3 regions of the Allobosea sp. RAC05 genome follow, and region 2 is predicted to be linked to each of the others. Evidence: predicted binding sites of a transcription regulator. Region 2 holds the regulator's gene; each other region holds the start of a gene.
What was found. The regulator PhoB, encoded in region 2, activates phosphate uptake and scavenging genes when phosphate is short. The targets are predictions, from matches to a motif close to TGTCATNNANCTGTCAT.
Positions count from the first base shown of each region.

Region 1 (6,825 bases), 1.4 Mb from region 2:
TCGTCATCGTCTCGCTGCTGCCGCTCGGCTCGATCGTGATCGGCGCCTTCACGGTGTCGCGCGGCCCGGTGATGCGCTGGGGTGAGTGGACGACCGTCCATGTCGAGCGGCTCTTCCGCATCGCGCCCGATCCCGTGCTGAACACGCTGACCTATGCGGCGGTGGCAACCCTCATCGGCATCACCTTCAGCGCCATCGTCAGCTACCTGATCGTCAAGAAACGCACGATCCTGACCCCGGCGCTCGACTACCTGACGGCGCTTCCTCTCGCCCTGTCGGGGACCATCATCGGCATCGGCCTTCTGATGTCGTTCAACACCGGCTTCCTGCCCCTGACGGGGACGGCGAGCATCATCGTGCTGGCCTACATCGTCCGCCGGCTGCCGTTCGGGATCCGCAACGCGTCCTCGACGCTCTACAACATTCCCAACTCGATCGAGGAGGCGTCGATCAGCCTCGGTGTGCCGCCGGTGGCGACCTTCTTCAAGGTGGTGCTGCCACTGATGCTGCCGGCCATCGCGGCCGCCGCCGTGCTGACCTGGACGACCACCGTCGCCGAGCTCTCGGCCTCGATCATCGTCTATTCCGGCGGCCGCGAGACCATGCCGATCCAGATCTTCAAGCTGATCGATTCCAATCTGATGGCCTCGGCCTCGGCCTACGGGTTGGTCCTCGTCGCGGTGATCCTGATCCCGATCCTCGTCGCCACCCGCATCTTCAGGGTCGACCTGTTCTCGTCCAAGAGCTGAGCCGACGCGTCACGAAACAACCGGCGCGGGGACAGTGACCCGCGACCATCAGGAGGGAACTACCATGAAGGGATCGACCATGACCAAGACCATCGACCGCCGCACACTGCTCGCCGGGCTTGCGGGCCTGTCCGCCATACCCGCCTTCGGCCCGGCCATGGCGCAGGCCGCTGCGGGCAATGTGGTGCTCTACACCTCCAACAACGCCCAGTCGGTCGACGCCATCCTCGGCGTCGCCAAGGACAAGCTGCCCAATGTGAAGATCAGCACGATCACCGGCGGCTCGGGCCAGCTGCTGCGCCGGCTGGAGGCAGAGGCCGGCAAGCCGCAGGGCGACCTGTTCTGGAGTTCCAGCGCCAACACGCTCGGCGCCTTCACGCAGCTGTTCGAGCCCTATGCCTCGCCGGAGGCCGCGAGCATCCCGGCCGCCCTGCGCCATCCGCAGAGCCTGTGGACGGCGTCGAACGTCCATCTCGTCGTGGCGATGATCAACAAGAACCAACTCGGCGGGACGCCTGCGCCCAAGAGCTGGAAGGACCTGCTCGCCCCGGCCTTCAAGGGCAAGATCATCATCGCAGACCCGGCCAACAGTTCGACCGCCTATACGATCCTCTGGGGCATCGACAAGCTGCTCGGGCCCGACGCGCTCAAGACCCTGGCCGGCAACCTGACGGTATCGAGCGCGGCCTCGACCGTCCTGCGCAGTGTCGCTCAGGGCGAATATGCCGTCGGGCTGACCTTCGAATCCAATGCCTATGCCTATGTCGCCGGTGGGCAGCGCGAAATCTCGCTGCTCTATCCTGCGGAGGGGACGTTCTCGACGCCGGAGTTCCAGGTGCTGGTGAAGGGCGCGCCTGCCGGCGCCACAGCGAAAGCGGCCTATGATCTGCTGCTCTCGAAGGAGGTGCAGATCGCCCTGCTCGAGGCCGCCTTCCGGCGTCCGAGCCGGTCTGACATCGATGTCGCCAAGCATGCCGACCTGCCCGCCATGGCCAGCATCAAGATCTTCGACACAGATGAGACCGAGGCGGCGGCAAAGCGCGAGGAGTTTCTGAAGCGCTGGCAGTCTTATCTCGCCCCGAAGTAAGGCTCCGCTTCCCCGCGCATCGGATCGTCCGATCCCCCGCTAGATGACCCGCGACCTGATGGTCGCGGTGACGATCTCGGTCACGACGACGACCGCGAAGATCACCAGGAGCACGAGGCCGACCTGGTCCCAGTAGAGGTTGTCCATCGAGGCTTGCAGCGCGACGCCCAGCCCCCCCGCGCCGACCAGCCCGAGGACCGCGCTCTCGCGGACATTGATGTCCCAGCGGAACAGGCTCACCGCCAGGAAGGCCGGCTTTACCTGGGGCCAGAAGCCCTTCAGCAGGATGGCGCGGCGCGAGGCGCCTGCGGCACGCAGCGCTTCGATCGGGCCCGCTTTCGCTTCCTCGATCGCCTCGGACAGGAACTTGCCGGTGAAGCCGATCGAGTGGATCGCCACCGCCATCACACCCGCCAGCGCGCCCGGCCCGAAGACGGCGACGAACAGCAGCGCCCAGACCAGCGTATGCACCGAGCGCGTCGCGACGAGGATGAAGCGGCCGAGCGCATTGACCCAGGGCGACGGCGCGACATTGCGGGCGCACATCAGGGCGACCGGGGTCGCGAGCAGGACGGCGAGGATCGTGCCCAGCGTTGCGGTATGCAGCGTCTCGACCAGGGCGGTGCCGACGGTCTTGCCGAAATAACTCCAGTCGATCGGCCACATCCGCCCGAACAGGTCCGCGGTCTGCTGCGGCGCGTCGTAGAGAAATTCCGGGATGACCTCGATGGTCTGGACCGACCAGCCGAGCGCCAGCGCCGCCAGCCCCCAGAACGCCAGCCTCAGGCCGCGTTCCAGCGGCGTGAACCGGCGCCACAGCCGGCCCTGCGGGCTCTCGACCACGAGGCCGGACGGGGCCTCGTCCTGGTAGATCCGCCGCATGAAGGCGGAGAGCACCTCGCCCGCCATCACGGTGACGATGATCGCGATGATGATGGTCAGGACGAAATCATAGTCGAAGCGCTGGAAGGCGGTGAACAGCGTCGCCCCGATGCCGCCGCCGCCGACGAGGCCGACCAGCGCGGAATTGCGCAGGTTGGAGTCGAGCTGGTAGGCGGCAAAGCCGATGAAGCGCGGCAGCACCTGGGGCACTACGCCCATCGTCACCACCGAGAGGAACGGCGCGCCGGCGGCGCGCAGCGCCTCGATAGGCTTCATCGACATCTCTTCGATGGCTTCGGCGATCAGCTTGGCGATGAAGCCGAGCGTCGCGACCACCAGCGCCATCACGCCGGCCAGCGCACCGAAGCCCACCGCCTTGACGAACAGGATGGCGACGATGACCGGATGGAAGGTGCGGCACAGCGCGATGACGCCGCGCGCCGCGACGGTCACCGGCAGGGGCATCAGGTTGCGCGCGGCAAACAGTCCGAGCGGCAGGGCCAGCAGCACGCCCGCCGCCGTCGCGATGATCGCGATCTGCAGCGATTCCAGCATCCCCGACCACAAGAGCTGCATCTTGTCGGCGGCGGTGTTGGGCGGAAACATCCGGCCGATGAAGCGGGCGCCATTGTCGAGCCCCAGGACGAAACGCTCCCAGCGGATGTCGAGGATCTGCGCGGCATAGGCGACATAGACGAGAAACAGCGCCGCGCCGATGCGCAGGGGCCAGTTTGGCGGAAAGGCGCGGGCGCGCAGGCTTCCCGAGGCGAGCGGAGGTGCGCTCATTCCATCCAGCCTTCGCCGCCGTAGATCTCCGCCAGATGGCTGTCCTGCAGTCCGGCCGGTGGCCCGTCATAGACCACCATGCCCTTCGACATGCCGATGATGCGCAGGGCGTAGCGCTTCGCCAGCGCGACGTTATGGATGTTGACCAGCACCGGAATGTCGCGCTCGCGCCCGACCTGCGCCAGCAGTTCCATGATCTCGACGGAGGTCTTGGGGTCGAGCGAGGAGGTCGGCTCGTCGGCGAGGACCAGATCGGGGTCCTGCATCACCGCGCGCGCGATGCCGACGCGCTGGCGCTGACCGCCCGAGAGCTGGTCGGCACGCCGGGTGGCGAATTCGCCCAGCCCCACTGAATCGAGCAGCGAGAAGGCGCGGGCGATGTCGGCCTCCGGGAAGCGCCGTGTCCAGGCGCGCCAGACCGGCACATAGCCGAGCCGGCCGCAGAGCACGTTCTCGATCACCGTCAGCCGCTCGACGAGGTTGTACTCCTGGAAGACCATGCCGAGACGGCGCCGCGCCTGGCGCAGGGCCTCGCCCTGGAGCTTCGCCAGGTCCGTGCCGCCGAGCAGGATCGAGCCCGATGTCGGATCGACCAGCCGGTTGATGCAGCGGATCAGCGTCGATTTGCCGGTGCCCGACGGGCCGATGATCGCGACGATGCCCGGCTCGGAGACCGTCAGCGAGATGTCGCGCAGCACCGGCTGTCCGGGCCGGTACTCCTTGACGAGGTTGCGGATGACGAGCGCCCGGCCCTGGCCGGACGCCACAGGCAGGGCGCTCATGATGGGAAAACCTCGTTCGACGACGGCGTCTTGTGATCAGGGCGCCTTGGCCGGCGCCGCGTTCTTCTTGGCGAGCGCGTCCGCCTCGCGCTTGGCCTCGGCGTCATAGGCCGACTTGTTGTAGGGCGTTCCCGACTTCTCGGCGACATCGCGCACCACCGCCCAGTCTTTCTGGTAGGTGATCGGCAGGAAGCGGTCGTCGCCGTTGAACTCCTTGGTCATCTCGGGCGTGAAGCGGAAGGAGTAGAAGCAGTCGGTCAGCTTCTTGGCGAGTTCGGGCTTGAGGTCGTGGGCATAGGCGAATGACGAGGTCGGGAAGATCGCGCTGCGGTAGATCTCGCGCACATCCTCCTTCTTGATCGTGCCGCGCACGATCATGCGCTCGTAGACGTCGCCGGCGACCGCGCCCATGTCGTAGTCACCCGAGACGACGCCGAGGATCGACTTGTCGTGCCCGCCCGACATCAGCGGCTTGTAGTCGGTCTCCGCCGTCAAGCCGTGCTCGGGGAAGAGGACGCGGGGTGCGAGATTGCCCGAATTGGACGAGGGCGAGGTGTGAGCGACCTTCTTGCCCTTCAGGTCGGAGAGCTTCTGATAGGGGCTCGAGGCCTTGACCACGGCGACGAGGTTGTAGCCGCGAACGCCCTCGGACGAGCCTTTCGCGGCGAAGGGCACGGCGCCGGCGAGGTTGACCGCAAAGCCGGTGGGGCCCGTCGAGAATCCGGCGAAATGCAGCCGTCCCGAGCGCATCGCCTCGATCTCGGCCGAATTGGACTGGACCGGGTAGTAGACGATCCGCTTGCCGGTGCAGGTGGCGAGATGGTCGCTCAGCGGCTTGAAGATGTTGGCGTAGACGGCCGGATCCTCGACCGGCGTATAAGCCCAGACCAGCGCGGAGGGGTCCTTCCACCTCTTCGGGTCGGTGGGGGCGTCGGCGACGAGGTCGCGATCCGCGTCGCAATACATCGTGTCGAGCTGGCCCCGGTTGGGGCAGGTGTCCTGGGCCGCGGCCTGGCTGCTCCAGCCGCCCAGACTCAGGACCAGCAGCGACGCCGTCGCCGCGAGATGGGTCATTTTGAGGCTCATCGAACATTTCTCCCGCGCTGCCGGTTCGTCCGGCTTGCTGCAGGTATGTGACACAAAACCGTCATATTCAACCCGCGAGCCGGCCCTCCCGCTCGGACCATCGCCCAGCCATGGCCGTCGGCCCGGTCACGGATTGCCTGGGCATGTGGCAGCATGGGGCCCGGTGCAGTAGGGCAGGGTGACAAGCCGAGGGTGGATATGACAGTTTCATGACGCGCATGGCGGCGAGCCGCCGAGCTACGCATGTCCGGCCTCGATGCCGGGCGCGGTCAATCAGTCCGGGAGGTCACGGTTGCGATGAAGACACTGGTTCTGGCGATGGCTCTCGCCGTCACATCCTCGCTGGCCCTGGCCCAGGCCCCGGCGGGCAAGGTCACGGTCGTCACCTCCTTCTCGAAGGACGTCACGGACCCGATCAAGAAGGCGTTCGAAAAGGCGACGCCCGGCGTCACGCTCGAGGTCCAGAACCGCAACACCAATGCCGGCGTGAAGTATCTTGAGGAGACCAAGGCGAACAACCAGGTCGATCTGTTCTGGGCCTCGGCGCCGGACGCCTTCGAGGTGCTCAAGGGCAAGCAGTTGCTCAGCCCCTACAAGCCCAAGGCGACCGGCATCCCCGAGAAGATCGGCTCCTACCCGATCAACGACCCCGCCGGCTTCTATGCGGGCTTCGCGGCCTCCGGTTACGGCATCATGTGGAACGAGCGCTATGCCCGCGCCAACAAGCTGCCCGAACCGAAGGAGTGGCAGGACCTGGCCAAGCCCGTCTTCTTCGACCATGTCGCGATCGCGGCGCCCTCGCGCTCGGGCACGACCCATCTGACGATCGAGACGATTCTGCAGGGGGAGGGCTGGGACAAGGGCTGGCGCACCATCAAGGAGATGGCGGGTAATTTTCGCGCGATCAACGAGCGCTCCTTCGGCGTTCCCGAGCAGGTCAATTCCGGCCAGGTCGGCGTCGGCATCGTGATCGACTTCTTCGCCTTCTCGGCGCAGGCCTCGGGCTTTCCGGTCAAGTTCGTGTATCCGAGCGTGACCACGGTCGTGCCCGCCAATGTCGGCATCGTCGCCAACGGGCCCAACCGGGCTGCCGCCGAGGCCTTCGTCGAGTTCCTGCTCTCGCCCGCGGGGCAGGAGGTCCTCCTCGAGCCCGGCATCCGCCGTCTGCCGGTCAATCCGGCCGTCTATGCCAAGGCCGGCGCCGACTATCCGAACCCCTTCACCGATGCGCGCTTCCAGAAGATGATCGGCTTCGACGTCGACAAATCGGAAGCCCGCACCGCCGTCGTCGACACGCTGTTCGACCAGCTGATCTCGTTCCAGCTCGATGCGCTCAAGGGCGTCACCAAGACGCTGCACGAGGTGGAGGCGGCACTGGCGAAGAAGCCGAACCCGCAGGCCAAGGCCCTGCTGGAAGAGGCCCGCACCCTCATCGTCGCCATGCCGGTCAGCG
Region 1 is NZ_CP016464.1:3,012,436-3,019,260, reverse strand. It holds gene BSY19_RS17735 (ABC transporter permease) at 1-749, shown strand, start outside; gene BSY19_RS17730 (extracellular solute-binding protein) at 814-1,836, shown strand; gene phnE (phosphonate ABC transporter, permease protein PhnE) at 1,876-3,504, opposite strand; gene phnC (phosphonate ABC transporter ATP-binding protein) at 3,501-4,286, opposite strand; gene phnD (phosphate/phosphite/phosphonate ABC transporter substrate-binding protein) at 4,323-5,360, opposite strand; gene BSY19_RS17710 (ABC transporter substrate-binding protein) at 5,670-6,825, shown strand, end outside.
Region 1: phnD (phosphate/phosphite/phosphonate ABC transporter substrate-binding protein) is a predicted target of PhoB. The motif match lies at 5,571-5,587, and genes of this name have one in related genera.

Region 2 (6,825 bases):
TCACCGCGGCGGGGGCGCAGGCGGTCGGGCCGGACTGGACCTGGCTCGACGACGACCCGCAATACCGCCAGGCGCGGCGCTGGATCGAGGAGAAGAACTTCCCGCCCGCCATCGAGAAGCTGGAGGTGCTGCTGAAGCGCTCGCCGCACTCGCCGGTGCTGCTGAACTGGCTCGCCTTCTCGCACCGCAAGCTGAAGAACTACCCGCTCTCGAAGCAGTATTACGACGCCGCGCTGATGCGCGACCCGACCTTCCTGCCCGCGCTCGAATACCAGGGCGAATGGTTCATCGAGACCGGCGACATGGCGAGCGCCAAGGCCAACCTCGCCAGGCTCGCCAGCCTCTGCGGCCGCTGCCATGAATGGCAGGATCTCGACGAGGCCATCCGGAAGGCGGAGGGGCGGTAGGGGAAGCCGTCATTCTCGGGCGCGACCGCGACCAGGAATCGCGGGGAACCCCTCTCCTGTAAGGAGAGGGGCAGGGGTGAGGTGTCGGCCCCTAGACCCGTCACGCGCCAACCTAACAGCTGCGCCGGTGAGGTCTCACGCCACTTTCAAGCGGCCGACCCCTCACCCTGCCCTCTCCCTACGGGAGAGGGTTCTCCGTTGCGGTTCCTTGGCCTAACCACGCCACCATGCCCGCCGCCGCCGCGACTCCCGTCGCGAAGCAACCCTGCAGGAGGTAGCCGCCGGTGGGGGCCTCCCAGTCCAGCATCTCGCCGGCAACGAAGACGCCCGGCAGGCGCCGCAGCATGAAGCCTGCGTCGATCTCGCCGGCCGCGATGCCGCCGGCGCTGGAGATCGCCCGGTCGATCGGCATCGTCCCGGTGAGGCGCAGGCGCGCGGATTTGATCGCCGCCGCCAGCGCGGCCGGCGTCTCGTCGAGCTTCCCCCCGACGCTGTCGCGCAGCACCGCCACCGCCGCCGGCGACAGCCCTGCCGCCTTGCGCAGATGGTTGCTCAGCGTTTCACCCGGCCGTCGCTTGCCGAGCTTCTCGGTCAGCCGGGCGAGGTCGAGATCGGGCCGCAGGTCGATCTCCAGCTCGGCCGAGCCGTCCCGCGCGATCGCCTCGCGCAGCGGCCCCGACAGCGCATAGATCGCGCCGCCCTCGAGTCCATGGGCGTCGATCATCGCCTCGCCAACAATCTCTTTGCCGGCAAATTTCAAGGTGATCCGCTTCAATGGCACGCCGGCGAAACGCTCGCGCAGCGTCGGCGACCAGGCCACCGCGAAGCCGCCATTGGCGGGCCGCAAGGGCGAGACGGCAACGCCCCTCCCCGCCAGCAGCGGCACCCAGCCGCCATCGGAGCCGAGCCGCGGCCAGCTTGCCCCGCCCAGCGCCAGCAGCGTCGCATCGGGGGTGAGCGTCACCGTCTCGCCGGCCGCCGTGGCGAAGGTCAGCGCTCCCTCGGCCCAGCCGGTCCAGCGCCGGCCGGCTTCGAGCCGCACGCCGAGCCCGTCGAGCCGGCGCAGCCAGGCGCGCAGCAGCGGCGAGGCCTTCATCGCCTTGGGGAAGACGCGCCCGCTGGTGCCAATGAAGCTCTCCGCGCCCAGCCCGTCGGCCCAGTCGCGCAGCGCCTGCGGCGGGAAGGCGTGAACCGCGGGTTCGAGCCAGTCCCGCGCCGCGCCGTAATGCGGCAGGAAGGTCTCCAGCGGCTCGGAATGGGTCAGGTTGAGCCCGCCGCGCCCGGCGAGCAGGAACTTCCGCGCCGGCGACGGCATCCGCTCATGGATCGTGACGCGATGGCCGGCCTGCGCCAGCCGCTCGGCGGCGATCAGCCCGGCGGGGCCGGCGCCGATGATGGCGATGTCTTTGCTGTGCATCGGGCCGGCTTGCGCCGTCGGACGCCGCGGGTCAAGCGAGGCGGGCCAATGCCGCCGTCATTCTCGGGCGGACCGAAGCGCAGACCCGAGAATCTCGATCAGGATCATCTCCCGCGAGAGATGCTCGGGTCGAGCCCGAGCATGACGCCTCCTCGCCTTCAAACCCGCGCAAATGTCTCGTCGAAGGCGTAGCCCGCGCCGCGGACCGTGCGCAGCGGGTCCTTGGCGTCGCCCGGCGTGATCGCCTTGCGCAGACGCCCGACATGGACGTCGACCGTGCGCTCGTCGATGTAGACGTCGCGGCCCCAGACAGCGTCGAGCAGTTGCGCGCGCGAATAGACCCGGCCCGGCGCCTGCATCAGGAATTCGAGCAGGCGGAACTCGGTCGGGCCCAGATGCAGCTCCTCGCCGGAGCGGCGCACGCGCCGCGTCGTGCGGTCGAGTTCGAGATCGCCGGCCGTCAGCAATCCGGCGACATGGCCGGGCTTCGCCCGGCGCAGCAGCGCCTGGATGCGCGCAATCAGCTCCGGCAGCGAGAACGGCTTGACGACATAGTCGTCAGCGCCGGTGGCGAGCCCGCGCACCCGCTCGGTCTCCTCGCCCCGTGCGGTGAGCATGATGATCGGCACCCGCTCGGTGTCGCGCCGCGCCCGCAGCCGGCGGCAGAGTTCGATGCCCGACAGCCCCGGCAGCATCCAGTCCAGCAGCACGAGATCGGGCGTGTTGTCGCGCAGGTGCAGCTCGGCGTCGTCGCCGCGCGCCACGCTGTCGACCACGAAGCCCTCGGCCTCGAGATTGTAGCGCAGCAGCAGGGTGAGGGGTTCCTCGTCCTCGACGATCAGGATGCGGGCGGCCATGGCACGGTTCCGTTCTTGGCGTTTGTGCCGAAACGCATCGTCATGCTCGCCCTTGTGGCGAGCATCCACGTCTTGAACGCGGGGTGGGTCCGGCGAAGACGTGGATGGTCGGGACAGGCCCGACCATGACGGCGAAGGCTCCGGCGCAGTCGGTGTTGTCAGCTTCCCGTCACGGCCTCGACCGTGATGTCGGTGGTCTCGAGCTTGGGCCGGTTGATGTCGAGCGACTCGCCGGTGACGAGATAGTGGATCGTCTCGGCGATGTTGGTGGTGTGGTCGCCGATGCGCTCGACGTTCTTGGCGCAGAACAGGAGATGCGTGCAGAAGGTGATGTTGCGCGGATCTTCCATCATGTAGGTCAGAAGCTCGCGGAAGAGCGAGGTGTAGAGCGCGTCGATCTCGCCGTCGCGGTGCCAGACCTCGAGCGCCTTCTGCTCGTTGTTGGTGGCGTAGGCGTCGAGCACGTCCTTGAGCTGCGCCTGGACCAGCCGGCTCATATGCTCGAGCCCGACCACGGCCCGGTGCGGCGGCGAGAACTGGCCCGAGATCGCCACGGCGCGCTTGGCGATGTTCTTGGCGAGGTCGCCGACGCGCTCGATGTCCGACGCGATCCGGATCGCCGAGATCAGCTCGCGCAGGTCGTTGGCGAGCGGCTGGCGCCGGGCGATCGTCAGCACGGCGCGCTCCTCGACGTCGCGCTGCAGGTTGTCGAGCCGCTGGTCGGCGGAGATCACCTTCTGGGCCAGCGTCGTGTCGCGGCGCACCAGCGCGACCGTGGAATCGCCGAGCATGCGCTCGGACATGCCGCCCATCTCGGCGAGGCTGCGGCGCAGCGACTCCAGTTCGGCGTCGTAGGAGCGGACGATATGTTCGGTCATCGCGGCGTTGTCCTTTGGATGCGGAGCGGAAGCGGCGGTCAGGTCAGCCGAAGCGGCCGGTGACGTAGTCCTGCGTCTGCTTCTTGCCCGGGTTCATGAAGATCGTGTTGGTCGCGTCGAACTCGATCACCTCGCCGAGATACATGAAGGCGGTGTACTGCGAGATGCGCGCCGCCTGCTGCATGTTGTGGGTCACGATGACGATGGTGAAGTCGGTCTTCAGCTGCTCGAGCAGGTCCTCGATCTTGCCGGTCGAGATCGGATCGAGCGCCGAGGTCGGCTCGTCGAACAGGATGACCTCCGGCTTCTGCGCGATGGTGCGCGCGATGCAGAGGCGCTGCTGCTGGCCGCCCGACAGGCCCATGCCGGAGGTCTTGAGCTTGTCCTTGACCTCGTCCCACAGCGCGGCGCGGCGCAGCGCGCCCTCGACGCGGTCGTCGAGCTCGGACTTCGGCGGCTTCTCATAGAGCCGGATGCCGAAGGCGACGTTGTCGTAGATCGACATCGGGAACGGCGTCGGCTTCTGGAAGACCATGCCGATGCGCGAGCGCAGCTCGTTGACGTCGACGTCGTTGGAGATGACGTTGCGCCCGTCCAGCATCACCTCGCCGGTCGCCTTCTGCTCGGGATAGAGCGAGTAGATCCGGTTGAAGATGCGCAGCAGGGTCGACTTGCCGCAGCCCGAGGGGCCGATCAGCGCGGTGACGTGCCGGTCGCGGAAGTCGAGATTGATGTTCTTCAGCGCCTTGTGCTCGCCGTAGTAGAAATCGAGGTTCTTCACCGCGATCCGGACGGGCGCATCGGCATCGAGCGACTGCGGGCTGAGTTCGAGGGTGGACAGCATCGAAGGGTTCCTTCGGATCGGACGCGACGGTGAGAAAGCGCTGGTCTTACTTGCTGCCGCGGACGATGCGGCGGGCGATGATCGAAAGCAGCAGGATGGACATGGTGATGATCAGCGAACCGGCCCAGGCGAGCTGCTGCCAGTTCTCATAAGGCGCCGAGGCGAACATGTAGATCGTCACCGGCAGATTGGAGACGCCGCCCATCAGATCGGCCGAGAACCAGAAATTGTTGTTCAGCGCGGTGAAGATCAGCGGCGCCGTCTCGCCGGCGATGCGGGCGAGCGCGAGCAGGATGCCGGTGACCATGCCGGCCTTGGCCGCCTTCCAGGTGATCGAGGTGATGACCACCGACGGAGGCGCGCCGAGCGCGGCGCCGGCCTCGCGCAGCGGCCCCGGCACGAGGCGCAGCATGTCCTCGGTGGTGCGCACGATGACCGGGATCGCGATGATGCCGAGCGCGACGCCGCCGGCCCAGCCGGAATAGCCGCCGAGCGGCTCGACCAGGATGACGTAGACGAACAGGCCGATCAGGATCGACGGCGCCGAGAGCAGGATGTCGTTGATGAAGCGGATCAGGTCGGCGAGCTTCGAGCCCTTGCCGTACTCGGCGAGATAGGTGCCGGCGAGCACGCCGATCGGCGTCGCCACGACGATGCCGAGGAAGGTCAGGATGACCGAGCCGGCGATGGCGTTGGCGAGGCCGCCCCCCTCCGAGCCGGGGCCGGGCGTGATCTGGGTGAAGGTGGCGACGGACAAGCCGCCGATGCCCTTCACGATCAGCATGCCGAGAATCCAGAACAGCACGGAGATCGCGATGACGGTGAAACTGGCCGTGATGATCCGCATCGACTTGTCGGCGACGCGACGCGACTGGCGAACCCGGCCCCAGGTCGTCGGGGGGAGTTCACGGACGGTGGAGGGTGTCGTCAGGCTCATGATCTTCAACCCGCTCAGAAGGTTTTGACGCGTGCGACGAGGATGCGCGCGATGACGAGGACGACGAAGGTGACGAAGAAGAGGATGCAGCCGAGACCGATCAGCGCGTTCATCTGCAGGCCCAGCGCCTCGTTGAACTCGTTGGCGATGCGCGAGGCGATGGTCGAGCCTGGATCCATGATCGATCCCGAGAGACGGTTGGCGTTGCCGACGACGAAGGTCACGGCCATCGTCTCGCCGAGCGCGCGGCCGAGCCCGAGCATGATCGCGCCGATGATCGAGACGCCGGCCTGCGGCACGAGCACATGGCGCACCACCTCCCAGGTCGTCGCGCCGATGCCATAGGCGCTCTCGCGCAGCACGGAGGGGATCTGGTCGAGCATGTCGCGCACGATCGAGGCGATGAAGGGAATGATCATGAAGGCCAGGATGATGCCGGCCGTCAGGATGCCCAGCCCCGAGGGCGAGCGCGAATACAGGATCGTGCCGACGATCGGCATGCCCTCGACGATGTTCGAGAGCGGCACCTGCACATAGGCCGCAAACAGCGGCACGAAGACGAACAGCCCCCACATGCCGTAGATGATCGACGGCACCGCCGCGAGCAACTCGATGGCGGTCGAGACCGGCTGCTTGAACCAGGGCGGGGCGAGCTGCGTCAGGTAGACCGCAATGCCCAGCGACAGCGGCACGCCGATCAGCAGCGCGATGAAGGCGGTCGTCAGGGTGCCGGCGATCGCCGGCCAGGCGCCATAGACATCGGCCTGCGTGTCCCATTGCGAGCCGGTGATGAAGCCGAGCCCGAAGGCCTTGAAGGCCGGCCAGCCGCCGATGATCATCGACAGCATGATGCCGGCGAGCAGGATCAGCACGAACAGCGCCGAGGCGAAGCTGGCGTTGCGGAAGATGAGGTCGAAGGTGCCCTTCGGCGTCTTGCGCTGGGGGCGCGCGGCCGGAATGCTCATTGGGTCGGTCACGGCGGTCATCCGTGGAACTCCGGTCGTAGCGGAAAGGGTCTTGGCGGCTGAGGGGAGCGGGCCTCTCGGGCGGGCCCCCATCCCCAGCAGCCGCGAGGGCCGCTGCTGGGGATGGGGGCCGGGAGAGACGAGGCGAGGCGGGATGACCCGCCTCGCCCCTTCTTGGCTTGGATCAGAAGATCGGCTTGCCGGCCGGGTCGGTGACGCCCTTCCAGGAGGCGCGGACCTGGTCCTTGACGGTCGCCGGAAGCGGCACGTATTCGAGGTCGAGAGCGAGCTTGTCGCCGTTCTTGAAGGCCCAGTCGACGAACTTCAGCGCGGCGCCGACCTCTTCCGGCTTCTCCGGCTTGGCGTGGACGAGCAGGAAGGTCGCGGCGGTGATCGGCCAGGCCTCGGCGCCCTTCTGGTTGTTCAGCGAGATGCCGAAGCCGGGAGCGGCATTCCAGTCGGCATTGGCGGCAGCGGCCTGGAAGGACTTGTCGTCCGGATCCGGGAACTGGCCGTCGGC
Region 2 is NZ_CP016464.1:4,452,518-4,459,342, forward strand. It holds gene BSY19_RS24600 (tetratricopeptide repeat protein) at 1-407, shown strand, start outside; gene BSY19_RS24605 (TIGR03862 family flavoprotein) at 586-1,824, opposite strand; gene phoB (phosphate regulon transcriptional regulator PhoB) at 1,983-2,681, opposite strand; gene phoU (phosphate signaling complex protein PhoU) at 2,840-3,559, opposite strand; gene pstB (phosphate ABC transporter ATP-binding protein PstB) at 3,603-4,403, opposite strand; gene pstA (phosphate ABC transporter permease PstA) at 4,450-5,340, opposite strand; gene pstC (phosphate ABC transporter permease subunit PstC) at 5,355-6,326, opposite strand; gene pstS (phosphate ABC transporter substrate-binding protein PstS) at 6,490-6,825, opposite strand, start outside.

Region 3 (6,825 bases), 1.5 Mb from region 2:
CCGGCTGCTGATGGTGCCGCTCGCGATCATGATGATCCTCGACGGGCGCTGGATGCCGGCCTTCCTCGTCTTCGCCCTGGCTGGGCTGTCCGATGCGGTCGACGGCTATCTCGCCCGCCGCTTCGCCATGGCGAGCGATCTCGGCGCCTATCTCGATCCGATTGCCGACAAGGCGCTGATCGTCTCGATTTACGTCACGCTCGCGCTCGTCGGCGCGGTTCCGCCCTGGCTCGTGGTGCTCGTGGTCTCGCGCGACGTCATGATCGTGGCGGCGGTGATCCTGTCGTGGATGATGAGCAAGCCGCTGCCGATCGCGCCGTTCCTGGTCAGCAAGCTCAACACCCTGGCCCAGCTCCTCTTTGCCGCACTGCTGCTCGGCTCGCGCGCCTTCGGCTTCGAGCCCGGGCTCGCGATCGGGATCGGCTCGGGGGTGGTGGCGCTGTTGACGCTCGCCTCGATGGCGGCCTATCTCGCCTTCTGGCTGCGCCACATGGCGGCGTGACCGCGCCACGGTGCCGTCCCCGGCACGGCGTTTCTCCGCGAGGTCTTGGAACCTTCACCCCGCCGTTCCATGTCTCGACGGCACCACCGGATCCGCGAAAGGCCAGACGATGACACTGCAACGCCAAATCGGGTTCTGGCTGCTGTCCTTGGCGGTGCTCGTGCTGTTCCTCGTCGTGTTCCGCGACGTCCTGCTGCCCTTCATCGCGGCCCTGGCGCTGGCCTATCTGCTCGATCCGCTCGCCGACCGCCTGGAGCGGATCGGGATGAGCCGGCTCGCCGCCACGATCGTCATCCTCGTGGTCTTCCTCATCATCTTCGTGCTCGCGCTGGTGCTGCTGGTGCCGCTGCTCGGCCAGCAGCTGGCGGGGCTGGTGGCGCGGCTGCCGGCGGATGCGCAGCGCCTGCAGACTCTGGTGCTGGAGCAGGGCGGCCCCTGGCTCGAGCGCTTCGGCGGCACGAAGCTCACCGAGGAGGCCCAGAACTCGCTCGGCAACCTCGTCGGCGAGGCGACCAAATGGGTCGGCAGCGTGCTCCAGTCGCTCTGGACCGGCGGCACCGCCATCGTCGGGGTGTTCTCGCTGCTCGTGCTGACGCCCGTGATCGCCTTCTACCTGCTGGTCGACTGGGACCGGATGATGACGACGGTCGATGGCTGGCTGCCGCTCGAGCACCGCGAGACGATCCGCGGCCTGCTGCAGGAGATGGACGTCGCCATCGCCGGCTTCCTGCGCGGACAGGCCCTGGTCTGCCTGCTGCTCGGCATCTTCTATGCGGTGGGCCTGACCTTGCTCGGCGTCAATTTCGGCGCCCTGATCGGCATCATCTCGGGGCTGTTGTCCTTCATTCCCTATGTCGGCTCGCTGACGGGGCTCGTGCTGTCGGTCGGCGTCGCCATCGTCCAGTTCTGGCCGGACTGGACCTGGCCGCTGGCGACGCTGGCCGTCTTCGCCGCCGGGCAGTTCCTCGAGGGCAATATCTTCCAGCCGAAATTCGTCGGCGACTCGATCGGCGTCCACCCGGTCTGGCTGATGTTCGCGCTGCTCGCCTTCGGCTCGCTTTTCGGCTTCGTCGGGCTGCTGCTGGCCGTGCCGCTCGCGGCGGTCATCGGCGTGCTCTGCCGCTTCGCCCTGCGGCAATACCTCGCCAGCAACATCTACCATGGCGGTGATGCGACCAAGGCCGCAGCCGTTCAGGCGCGCCTCGAGACCGATGCCTGAGCAGCCCACCCGTCCGCGCCAGCTCGCCTTCGACCTGCCGGTCGACAGCCGCCATGGTGTCGAGGACTTCCTGATCGGGCCGTCCAACGAGGCCGCCTACGGGCTGGTTGAAGCCTGGCCGCACTGGCCCGAGGCCTGGCTGCGCCTGACCGGGCCGGAAGGCGCCGGCAAGACCCATCTCGCCGCCATCTGGGCCAAGCGTGCCCATGCCTGGACCGTGCCGGCGGCGGAGGTGGTGGATGCGAAGGTGCCCCATCTGGTCTCCGGCGGGGCACTGGTTGTCGAGGATTGCGACCGTGGGCTCGAGGACGAAGCGGCGCTGTTCCACCTGATGAACGCGGTCAAGGCGAGGGGCGGGCACCTCCTGCTGACCGCCCGGGCCGCGCCCGATCAATGGGGGCTGCGCGTGCCGGATCTGCTGTCGCGGCTGCGGCTGGCGCCGGAGGCCCGGATCGAGCCGCCCGACGACGCGCTCCTGCGCGCCGTCCTGGTCAAGCTCTTCATCGACCGCCAGCTCGTGGTCGACACCATGATCATCGAGATGCTCGCCCTGCGGATGGAGCGCTCTTTCGCGGCGGCGCGCGCTCTGGTCGACCTGCTCGACAAGCTGTCGCTCGAGCGCGGGCGCCGCGTCACGCGGCCCCTCGCGGCCGAGGCGCTGGAGCGCCTCTACGCCGAGGACTGAAGCCGCCTCAGCCCAGACGGCGCGGGGCCGCCTCGACGGGAAGCGCGACGAGCCGCGCATGCATCGCCTCGACCAGCAGCTCATGGGCCCTGTTGGCGATGGCGTCGAGCGACGGCGTCTTGACGAACATCGCGGCGGCCTTGGCGTTGAGCTGCTCGCGGCTGGGCAGGACGGGCAGCTGCCAGCTCGAGGCATCCCACTGCGCCCAGGCCTCGGCGGCCTGGCTCTGGATCTCCGCGAAGCGGTCGCCGGCGCGTTCCTGCAGATCGGCCAGCGCCGCCCGCAGCTCGGCCAGCGTCAGGCTCGGCCAGTGCAGCTCGGGCAGAGCGGGTGTCGCCGCATAGGCCTCGCGGAAGGCGCTGACGACCCGATCGACCGGGACGGACGCCGCCAGCCGCTCGGCGGAGCGCTCGATCACGCGCGGGGGCAGCGCCTGCGAGCGCTCGATCACCGCCTGCGGCGGCTGCTTCAGGTCCCAGACGAGGCGCAGCTTCGAGAGCCCGAGGATGATGTAGTAGGTCGGGTCGATCTGCCACCAGCGGAAGCCCTGGCGGACGCTGTACTGGTAGGCATGGTGGTTGTTGTGCCAGCCCTCGCCCATGGTGATGATGGCGAGCCACCAGTTGTTGCGGCTTTCGTCGCCGGTCACATAGTCCTTGTCGCCATGCACATGGGCGAGCGAGTTGATGCAGAAGGTGGCGTGGTAGACGGCCACCGTCGACCAGAAGAAGCCGACGAAGAGCCCCGCCCAGCCGTCGATGACGTAGCAGAGCACCGCCAGCAGCACGGCCGGAGTCAGCTCGAAACGGTGCAGCCAGCGCAGCTCCGGGAACTTCGTCAGATCCTGAATCGTCGAATCGTCGAAGACGTGGTGGTCGCGGCTGAAGATCCAGCCGACATGCGAATAGGCGAAGGAGGTCTGCACCGGCGAGTGCACGTCGTGCTCGGTGTCGGCATAGCGGTGGTGATGGCGATGCTTGGACGCCCACCAGAACACGCTCTTCTGCGCCGTCGACTGCGCCAGCACCGCCAGCACGAACTGGCCGATTCGGCTGGTCCTGTAGGTGCGATGCGAGAAATAGCGGTGGTAGCCGCCCGTCACGGCGAACATCCGCAGCCAGTAGAGGCCGATGGCGAGCCAGACCGAGGTCGCGGTGACCCCGCTCCAGAGGGCACCGAAACAGGCCAGATGCGCGAGAATGAAGGGAATGGCGGACGGGTAGACGATGTCGCCATCGTCACGATGGGAAGAGCTGCTCAAAACGGCCTCTGTCGAATCCAGACGGCGCAGGTTCGGCCGCCCGGGGATGGGGTCCCCGCGGCGGCACGAAACAGGAGCGGGCGGCGCCACGCAAGGGGGCCTGGCGACGCAGGCACATTCGCCGGCCCCTGCAGCCGGAAATGACATGGTTGTCATCGAACCGTCACGCTACGGTGGCTGAAGACGCTCAGGGAGACGACCGTGGCCAGAGCAGCGACCGGAACGAGAGCCAAGCGCATGAACACGCAACCGAGCGTCATCGAGGCTGCGCATCCCGTTCCCGCCGAGGAGCAGGCGCCGCTGCGCGAATCGCCGGCCCGCTTCATGAACCGCGAATTGTCCTGGCTGCAGTTCAACCGGCGGGTCATGGAGGAGGCTTCCAACCGAAACCACCCGCTGCTCGAGCAGCTGCGCTTCCTGTCGATCTCGGCCGCCAATCTCGACGAGTTCTTCATGGTCCGCGTCTCCGGCCTGCGCGAGCAGCTCAAGGCCGGCGTCGTCACGCCGAGCCAGGACGGGCTGACCCCGGCCGCGCAGCTCGCCGAGCTCGGCAAGGCCGTCGCCGCGCTGACCGGTGACCAGCAGGCGCGCTGGGTCGAGCTGAAGCGTGACCTGCACGAGAACCGCATCCATCTGCTTGGTCCCGGCGACATCGGCCCGGCCGAGCGGGTCTGGCTCGAGGATTACTTCCTCAACTACGTCTTCCCGGTGCTGACGCCGCTGGCGATCGACCCGGCCCATCCCTTCCCGTTCATTCCCAATCTCGGCTTCACGCTGGCGCTGGCGCTGGAGCGGATCAGCGACGGGCGCCAGCTCGATGCGCTGATCCGCGTGCCGATCAAGATGGACCGCTTCATCGAGCTGCCGGACCTCGCCCGCGAGGAACTGCGGCGCTTCATCACGCTCGAGGATGCGGTCTCGCTGTTCATCGGCAAGCTGTTCCCCGGCTACGACGTCAAGGGGACCGGTTCGTTCCGGGTCATCCGCGACACCGATCTCGACGTCGAGGAGGAGGCGGAGGACCTGGTCCGCGTCTTCGAGACGATGCTGAAGCTGCGCCGGCTGGGCGTCGTCATCCGCCTCGAGATCAGCACGGGGATGCCGCCGCATCTGCGCCGGCTGATCATCCGCGAGCTCAAGGTCGACGAGGACGAGGTCGTCGAGGTCGAGGGCATGATCGGGCTCAGCGAACTGGCGCAGCTCGTCGGCGTCGACCGGCCGGACCTGAAGTTCAAGCCCTACAATGCCCGGTTCCCCGAGCGCATCCGCGAGCATGGCGGCGATTGCTTCGCCGCCATCCGGCAGAAGGACCTGCTCGTCCACCACCCCTATGAGAGCTTCGACGTCGTCGTGCAGTTCCTGCAGCAGGCGGCCCGCGATCCCAATGTCGTCGCGATCAAGCAGACGCTCTACCGCACCTCGTCGAACTCGCCGATCGTCAAGGCGCTGACGGAAGCCGCCGAGGCCGGCAAGTCGGTCACGGCGCTGGTCGAGCTCAAGGCGCGCTTCGACGAGGAGGCCAACATCCGCTGGGCCAAGGAGATGGAGCGGGCCGGCGTGCAGGTGGTCTACGGCTTCATCGAGCTGAAGACCCACGCCAAGCTGTCCCTGGTCGTGCGGCGCGAGGCCGGCCAGCTCGTCACCTACTGCCATATTGCGACCGGCAACTACCATCCGATCACGGCGCGCATCTACACCGACGTCTCCTTCTTCACCGCCGATCCGGTGATGTCGCAGGACGTGGCGCGCGTCTTCAACTTCATCACCGGCTATGCCGAGCCGGCCGAGCTGGAGAAGATGTCGGTCTCGCCCGTGGGCCTCAAGCAGCGCCTGCTCGACGACATCGCCGAGGAGGTCGCGCATGTGAAGGCGGGCCGCAAGGGCGCGATCTGGGGCAAGTGCAACTCGCTGGTCGACCCCGTCATCATCGATGCGCTCTACGATGCCAGCCAGGCCGGGGTGGAGATCGACTTCGTCGTGCGCGGCATCTGCTGCCTGCGGCCGGGCGTGCCCGGCCTGTCGGAGAACATCCGCGTCAAGTCGATCATCGGCCGCTTCCTCGAGCACACCCGCGTCTACGCCTTCGGCGGCGGCCACGGCCTGCCATCGCCCAAGGCCAAGCTCTACATCTCCTCGGCCGACCTGATGCCGCGCAATCTCGACCGCCGCGTCGAGGCGCTGACACCGATATTGAACCCGACGGTCCACCAGCAGTTGCTGGAGCAGATCATGCTGGCGAACTTCCTCGACAACGAACAGAGCTGGACGATCTTGCCCGATGGCGGCTCCCGACGCATTGTCCCGGCGCCGAACGAAGAGTCGTTCAACGCGCACAAGTATTTCATGACGAACCCGAGTCTCTCAGGACGTGGCAAATCTCTCTCCAATTCCAGCCCTCGCTCCCTCTCGCGCCGCGGGGGACGCAAGGTCTGACGCCAGGACCGCGCCCGGCCGCCTCGGGCTGGGAGCCGGCACGCTCGCCATCGTCGACATCGGGTCGAACTCGGTCCGCCTCGTCGTCTACGAGATGGTGGCGCGGGCCCCGGCCCAGGTCTTCAACGAGAAGGAGATGGCCGGTCTCGGCCGGCAGGTCGCGACCACGGGACGCCTCGCGCCCGACGCGATCGAGAAGGCGATCGGCGCGCTGGTGCGCTTCCGCATCCTCTGCGAGGCGATGAATGTCGGCGAGATCCGGGTCATCGCCACCGCCGCCGCTCGCTATGCCAGCAACGGGCCCGAGTTCATCGCCCGGGCCGAGGCGGCGATCGGCCAGCCGATCGAGCTGATCTCGGGCGACCGCGAGGCGGAACTGTCAGGCCTCGGCGTGATCTCCGGCTTCGACAATCCCGACGGCGTCGTCGGCGATCTCGGCGGCGGCAGCCTCGAGCTGATCCCGGTGGGCCGCGGCCGGGTCGGGGAGGGCGCGAGCGTCCCGCTCGGCGGCCTCGCCTTGCTCGACCGCTCGAAGAACTCGCTCAGGCTCGCCGAGAAGATCGTCAAGGACGAGCTCGACAGGCTGCCGCAGATCGACGCGATGAAGGGGCGTGACTTCTACGCCGTCGGCGGCACCTGGCGTGCGCTGGCGACCCTGCATCAGCACCAGGTGCGCTATCCTCTCAACGTCATGCATGGCTATACGCTGCCGGCCAAGGACGTCG
Region 3 is NZ_CP016464.1:2,963,757-2,970,581, forward strand. It holds gene BSY19_RS17465 (CDP-alcohol phosphatidyltransferase family protein) at 1-502, shown strand, start outside; gene BSY19_RS17470 (AI-2E family transporter) at 612-1,721, shown strand; gene BSY19_RS17475 (P-loop NTPase family protein) at 1,714-2,406, shown strand; gene BSY19_RS17480 (acyl-CoA desaturase) at 2,414-3,667, opposite strand; gene BSY19_RS17485 (RNA degradosome polyphosphate kinase) at 3,905-6,100, shown strand; gene ppx (exopolyphosphatase) at 6,036-6,825, shown strand, end outside.
Region 3: BSY19_RS17485 (RNA degradosome polyphosphate kinase) is a predicted target of PhoB. The motif match lies at 3,818-3,834, and genes of this name have one in related genera.